3 regions of the Streptomyces sp. NPDC088147 genome follow, and region 3 is predicted to be linked to each of the others. Evidence: riboswitches for the same ligand, from Rfam matches in the RefSeq annotation. Region 3 holds a riboswitch; each other region holds the start of a gene.

Region 1 (2,256 bases), on a different contig from region 3:
AAGGTCTCGAAGCTGGTCTCCCTGCTGGTGAAGGTGGGCGCGCTGGCCTTCGTCCTGACCATGGACAAGACGGTCGCGATCAACTTCCAGCTGCTGGGCGGGATCTGGATCCTCCAGACGATGCCGGCGCTGGTCGGCGGCCTGTTCACCCGCTGGTTCCACCGCTGGGCGCTGCTCGCGGGCTGGGCGGTCGGCATGATCTACGGCACGGCGGCGGCGTACGGCGTGGCCAGCCCGACCCAGGCGCACTTCGGCGGCTCCTCCAAGGAGATCCCCGGCCTGGGCGAGATCGGCTACATCGGCCTCACCGCGTTCGTCCTCAACCTGGTGGTGACGGTGGTGCTCACCTTCGCCCTGCGCGCGGCCAAGGCGCCGGAGGGCACGGACGAGACGAGCCCCGCCGACTACACCGCGGACGCGGGCGATCCGGGCGTGAAGGCCGAACTGCCGGCCGCGACCGCGGGCGGCCCCGGAGGCCACTGACGGGTTGTCGTACGGCTCGACGGGCCGCCGGATCCCTTGCTACGAGGGGGATCCGGCGGCCTTTCGCTTGTCCGCGCGGGCCCGAACGGAATGACGCACGACACAACATCTGGGGGGTGGCACCCGAGCCAGCCCCCACATGTATGCTCGACCTCGCTGTCACGCAGGGGAATCCGGTGCGAATCCGGAACTGTCCCGCAACGGTGTGATGTGGTGTGCTTTGCCGTACCCACGAGTCCGAACACCTGCCGACAGTGCGTCCGATTCGACCGAATCGGACGCCGAGACGTCCGGGCCTCGTGGATGGGCCGGTGGGCGCCGTACGCCGTGCTGCCCGCATCCGGGCCGTGCGCTCCGTACCGCGAGAACAAGCCCGCTCCCCTTCCCGACGGCCCAGAGCCGAGCGAGGGAGAGCACCACGTGACCATCGCGCCAGCCGATCCGGCTTCAGGCATCTCCGAGGCCGCCGCGCGGGCGGCCGACGGACCCGGGACCGCACTGCTGCGGACCCTGACGGACCTGACCGCCGATCTGCCCGACACCGACCCCGGAAGAGTCGCCGCCGCCGCGCTGCGCGGCCGCAACGCCCGGTCGGACGAGGCCGAGCTGCGCGCGCTCGCCACCGAGGCCGCCGCGGGGCTCATCTCGGAGGACCCCGCCTACTCCCGGCTCGCGGCGAGGCTGCTGACCCGCACCATCGCCGACGAGGCCGCGGACCAGGGCGCCGTGGCGTTCTCCGCGTCCGTCGCCGTCGGCCACCGCGAGGGCCTGATCGCGGACCGTACGGCCGCCTTCGTCACGCTCCACGCCGACGTCCTCGACGCGCTCATCGACCAGGATGCCGACGACCGCTTCGGCTACTTCGGGCTGCGGACCCTCTACAGCCGCTATCTGCTCCGCCACCCGATCACCCGCCAGGTCATCGAGACCCCGCAGCACTTCATGCTGCGCGTGGCCGCAGGACTGGCCGAGGACGAGAACGCCCGCGCGCTCGACGAGGTCGCCGCGCTCTACCGGCTGATGAGCCGGCTGGACTACCTCCCCTCCTCCCCCACCCTCTTCAACTCCGGTACGCGCCACCCGCAGATGTCCTCCTGCTACCTGCTGGACTCCCCGCTGGACGAGCTGGACTCGATCTACGACCGGTACCACCAGGTGGCGCGGCTTTCGAAGCACGCGGGCGGCATCGGGCTCTCGTACTCCCGTATCCGCTCGCGCGGTTCGCTGATCCGGGGCACCAACGGGCACTCCAACGGCATCGTCCCGTTCCTGCGCACCCTCGACTCCTCGGTCGCGGCCGTCAACCAGGGCGGCCGGCGCAAGGGCGCCGCCTGCGTCTACCTGGAGACCTGGCACGCGGACCTGGAGGAGTTCCTGGAGCTGCGCGACAACACCGGCGAGGACGCCCGCCGTACACACAACCTGAACCTCGCGCACTGGATCCCGGACGAGTTCATGCGCCGGGTCGAGTCCGACGGCGACTGGTCCCTCTTCTCCCCCGCCGACGTGCCGGAACTGGTCGACCTGTGGGGCGACGCGTTCGACACGCGCTACCGCGAGGCGGAGGCCGCGGGACTGGCGCGCAGGACCATCCCGGCCCGGGAGCTGTACGGCCGGATGATGCGCACCCTCGCCCAGACCGGCAACGGCTGGATGACCTTCAAGGACGCCTCGAACCGTACGGCCAACCAGACCGCCGAGCCCGGCCGCGTCGTCCACTCGTCCAATCTCTGCACGGAGATCCTGGAGGTGACGGACGACGGCGAGACCGCC
Region 2 (2,256 bases), 1.1 Mb from region 3:
CCGGAGCCGCCGGCGCGACGGAAGGCGCCGGGACCACCGAGCCCGCGGGCGTCGTCACCGCCGCCATCGCGGCCGTCACCCCGCCGCCCACGACCGGTGCCGCGCAGGAACTGTCGACCACCATCCCGGCCCCTGGCTCCACGGACGCCGCGGGCGAGCCCGCGCGAACCGCCACGGTGTAAGGAAGAGAAACCGCATGAACATCGACTGGGCAGCACTCGGTTCCGTCTTCGGTGTCAGCCTCGTGGCCACCGTCGCCCTCGTGGGCCTGTTCACCCTCGGCATCGTGGGCCTCGCCAAGCAGGAGTCGGCGAGCGCGCAGGGGGCCACTGGATCCGTGGCACTGGCCCGCGCGGGCGCGTACACCTGCTTCGCGCTCTGCGTGGCGGCCGTCGCGTACGGGATCTATCTGATCGTCGCCTGACCGCCGGGCGGCCGGAACGGCCGCGCCACCTCGACCCGGGCCGGCCCCGGCGCGTCCGTCACGCGCCGGGGCCGGTTCATGTGCCACGCCGGTTCATGTGCCACGCCGGTTCACGCGCCGGGCCGGTTCACGCGCCACGCCGGTTCACGCGCCGGGCCGGTTCACGCGCCGGGCCGGTTCTTCGGTGCTCGTGGGGCGGGGGTGGCGTGTGGGGCTCGGCACACTGTCCCGTCGCTGGTCAGGGATGAGTTGACGGGTGTTTGCGCTGCGTGGTGGACTTCCGGGGCCATTGACGACGGCAGAAGAGGAAGCCGGTGCGAATCCGGCGCGGTCCCGCCACTGTCACTGCGAGCCACGTCTCCAGGAGCCAGGAACTCTCGCCGCCGCATCACGTCGAGCCGGGGCGCGGACCCTGAGTGAGGACATTTCGCCATGTCTGGCCGCCGTTCGGCCGTCGTGCGCGGCCGGGGTCGGCCCGCCGAGCGTGCTTTCGCCTACGGCGCCGCCGTGGGCCTCCTGGGCGATCTGCTGTTCGGCGATCCGCGCCGGGGCCATCCCGTCGCCGCGTTCGGCCGGGCGGCGACGGCCGTCGAGCGCAGGCTGTGGCGCGACCACCGGGGATGGGGCGCACTGCACACCGTGGTGTGCGCCGGAGGCGCCGCCGGAATCGCGGCGCTGGCCGCCCGGGGCGTACGCGACCACCGCACCGCGTCCGTGGCGCTGACCGCCGCCACCACCTGGGCCGTGGTCGGTGGCACCTCCCTGGGACGGGAGGCACGGGCCATCGGCGCGGCGCTCACCGCCGGGGACATCGAACGGGCCAGGGAGCGGCTGCCGCATCTGTGCGGCCGCGACCCGCAGGCGCTCGACGGACAGCAGATCGCGCGCGCCGTGGTGGAGTCGGTCGCCGAGAACACCTCCGACGCGGTCGTCGGCGCGCTGGTGTGGGGGGCGGTGGCGGGGGTGCCGGGGCTCGCCGGATTCCGTGCCGTGAACACGCTGGACGCGATGGTGGGTCATCTCTCGCCCCGGTACCGCAGGTTCGGCTGGGCCTCGGCCCGGCTCGACGATGTCGTGGGCCGGCCGGGCGCCCGGCTGACCGCCGTACTCGCCGGTGCGCTGGCCGGCGGAGTCGGCGGCGATCCCGGCGCGGCCCTGCGGGCGGTACGGCGGGACGCCCGTAAGCATCCGAGCCCCAACGCGGGCCCCGTGGAGGCGTCGTTCGCCGGCGCGCTGGGCGTACGGCTGGGCGGGACGCTCGCGTACGGCGGGCGGGTGGAGCACAGGCCGGTGCTGAACGGCGAGGGCCGGCCGGTCGGGACGGCGGACATCGAGCGGGCCGTACGGCTGTCGCGCCGGGTGACCGGGGCCGCCCTCGCGGTCTGTGTGGCGGGCCGTTTCGGGTACGGACTCGCCCAGCGCGCGCTGCGCCGCGGGGCCGGGCGAAGGGGGCGCGGATGAGCGGGGGCGGGCGCGGCGGGGGGCTGCTGATAGCCGGCACGACCTCCGACGCGGGCAAGAGCGTGGTCACGGCGGGGATCTGCCGCTGGCTGGTGCGCCGTGGCGTGAAGGTCGCGCCCTTCAAGGGGCAGAACATGTCGCTGAACTCGTTCGTGACGCGCGAGGGCGCGGAGATCGGCCGGGCCCAGGCGATGCAGGCCCAGGCCGCCCGGATCGAACCGACGGCGCTGATGAACCCGGTCCTGCTGAAGCCCGGCGGCGACCGCAGCAGCCAAGTGGTGCTGATGGGGCGGCCGGTGGGGGAAATGAGCGCCAGGGGTTTCTTCGGGACCTCCCAAGGGGCGTCCCCCGGGAAGCCGCACCAGGGGCGG
Region 3 (2,256 bases):
CGACCTGTTCCCAGGTGGCGTCGCCGAAGGACTTGCCGAGGTCGGCGAAGACGTTGCGGCCGCCGGCGCGGGTGATCAGTTCGTTGCCGATGCCCGTGCCGCCGGCGGTGAAGGCGGTCTTGTCGCCGCTGTCGTAGACGAAGACGGAGAGCGGCTCGACGCCCTTGAGCAGGGCGGCGGTGTCCGTGACGGTGGTGCGCGCGGTGGCGATCCACTTCTCGGCGCGGTCGGGGACGCCGAAGGTGCGGCCCGTTTCGCGGACCTCCCGGTAAACGTCGTCGAGGGTCGCCCTGCCCTTGGGGCAGTTCTCGACGTTGAGCCGGGTGTGGATGCCCGCGGACTGGAGGTCGTCGCGGCCGCGGCCGTCCTTGGCGGCGAAGGCGCTGGCGTAGCCGCCGTAGACGAAGTCGGGGTTGGCGGCGAGGAGCCGCTCCTTGGAGGGGTACTCCTCGGCGAGGACCGGGACGCTCTTGTACGCCTTCTCGTAGGCGGGGAGGATCCGGTCGTCCAGCCAGGCGGTGCCGACGAGGGACTTCTCCAGGCCGAGCGCCAGCATCACTTCGGTGACGTGCTGGTTCATGGTGACGACGCGCTTCGGCGGCGCCTGATAGGTGGTTTTCACGCCGCAGTTGGTGACGGTGTACGGGAAGCCGGGCGCGGTCGCCGCGGCCGGGGCGCCGTCCTTCGCGTCCGTGGAGGTGGCGCCGCCGCAGGCGGCGAGCGGGAGCAGTACGGCGGATATGGCGGCGGACGTGAGCGCACGGCGGCGCCGGGACAGCACAGACACGGCAGGGCCTCCTCCGGGGGATTTCCGCGTCCCCTGGCTGGTGGGAGAAGGGCGGCAGGTCAGTTCCTGGCTGCCAAGCTGGGCTTGGTCACAGTGGCGGGACCGCGCCGGATTCACACCGGCTTCCTGATCCCCGCCGCCTCGGTTCGGCGCTCAGTGTGTCAGACCTGGTGAGCGCCGCGACGGGCGCCTCGGCCGATCCCGGCCTCGGTCGGTCCCGGGCCTCAGACGATCTCGACGTCCTCTTCCGTGACCTCGCCCTCGACGATGCGGTACGAGCGGAACTGGAAGGGGCCCGAGTCGTCGTGGTCGGCGGTGGAGACGAGGACGTAGTGGGCGCCCGGCTCGTTGGCGTATGTGATGTCCGTACGGGACGGATACGCCTCGGTCGCGGTGTGCGAGTGGTAGATGATCACCGGCTCTTCGTCGCGGTCGTCCATCTCCCGGTAGAGCTTGAGCAGATCCGCCGAGTCGAACTCGTAGAAGGTGGGCGAGCGAGCGGCGTTGAGCATGGGGATGAACCGCTCGGCCCGGCCGGTCCCGGCGGGACCCGCGACCACGCCGCACGCCTCGTCGGGATGGTCGGCGCGCGCGTGCTCGACGATCTTGTCGTGCAGGGCCTGGGTGATGGTGAGCATGGAGAAAATATAAAGGGACGAGTACGGCCCCTGGATCCGGGAGGGAGTTTCCCGGTTTTTCCAGGGGCCGTCGGGGTCTCGGCGGATTCACTCCGCGGAGGCGTACTCCGGGGTGGAGTCGCCGGCCGTGGTCCGCGGGGCGCGGCGCTTGAGGTACTGCCAGCCGATGAGGAGACAGACCGCCCAGACCGCCCCCACGTAGAGGGAGACCCGTGCGTCCTTGTCGTACGCGATCAGACAGGTGACGAGGGCGAGGAAGCCCGCCGCGACCCAGCTGAACAGCGAACCGCCGGGGGCGGGGAACGAGGAGGCGGGCAGCAGGCCCGCCCGTACCCCGCGGCGGTAGCGGATATGGCTGATGAGGATCATCATCCAGGTCCAGATACCGGCGGCGGTGGCCACGGATGTCACATAGCCGAAGGCCTTCTCCGGGACGATGTAGTTGAGGACCACGCCGATGCCCATGAGGGCGACGGAGACGGTGATGCCGAAGGCCGGGGTCTTGCGGGAGTTGAGCTTGCCGAAGAGCTTGGGCGCCTCGCTGTTGGCGGCGAGGTCGCGGAGCATCCGGCCGGTGGAGTACATCCCCGAGTTGCAGGAGGAGAGCGCGGCGGTCAGCACGACGAAGTTGACGATGCCGGCCGCGAGGGGGATGCCCATCGTCTCGAAGGCGTGGACGAAGGGGCTGGCGCCCGCCGAGAACTCGGTCCACTTGACGACCGCGAGGATGACCGACAGCGCGCCCACGTAGAAGACGATGATGCGCCAGGGCAGCGTGTTGATCGCCTTGGGAAGGGTCTTCTCCGGGTTCTCGGACTCGCCCGCGGTGAC

The links. A riboswitch is a leader RNA that binds a small molecule or an ion and turns the genes downstream of it on or off. The one in region 3 is predicted to bind cobalamin.
Region 1: another riboswitch for cobalamin. It lies ahead of ACIOGX_RS36035 (ribonucleoside-diphosphate reductase subunit alpha); the one in region 3 lies ahead of ACIOGX_RS05850 (ABC transporter substrate-binding protein).
Region 2: another riboswitch for cobalamin. It lies ahead of ACIOGX_RS10555 (cobalamin biosynthesis protein); the one in region 3 lies ahead of ACIOGX_RS05850 (ABC transporter substrate-binding protein).

What each region holds. Positions count from the first base shown of each region.
Region 1 covers NZ_JBIUSY010000014.1:73,536-75,791, reverse strand. Annotated here, with positions in the region: gene mctP (monocarboxylate uptake permease MctP) at 1-483, shown strand, start outside; cobalamin riboswitch at 610-751, shown strand; gene ACIOGX_RS36035 (ribonucleoside-diphosphate reductase subunit alpha) at 904-2,256, shown strand, end outside.
Region 2 covers NZ_JBIUSY010000002.1:1,209,138-1,211,393, reverse strand. Annotated here, with positions in the region: gene ACIOGX_RS10565 (inorganic phosphate transporter) at 1-182, shown strand, start outside; gene ACIOGX_RS10560 (hypothetical protein) at 197-424, shown strand; cobalamin riboswitch at 681-824, shown strand; gene ACIOGX_RS10555 (cobalamin biosynthesis protein) at 857-1,885, shown strand; gene ACIOGX_RS10550 (cobyric acid synthase) at 1,882-2,256, shown strand, end outside.
Region 3 covers NZ_JBIUSY010000002.1:109,429-111,684, reverse strand. Annotated here, with positions in the region: gene ACIOGX_RS05850 (ABC transporter substrate-binding protein) at 1-778, opposite strand, end outside; cobalamin riboswitch at 827-959, opposite strand; gene ACIOGX_RS05845 (Mov34/MPN/PAD-1 family protein) at 1,012-1,425, opposite strand; gene ACIOGX_RS05840 (amino acid permease) at 1,513-2,256, opposite strand, start outside.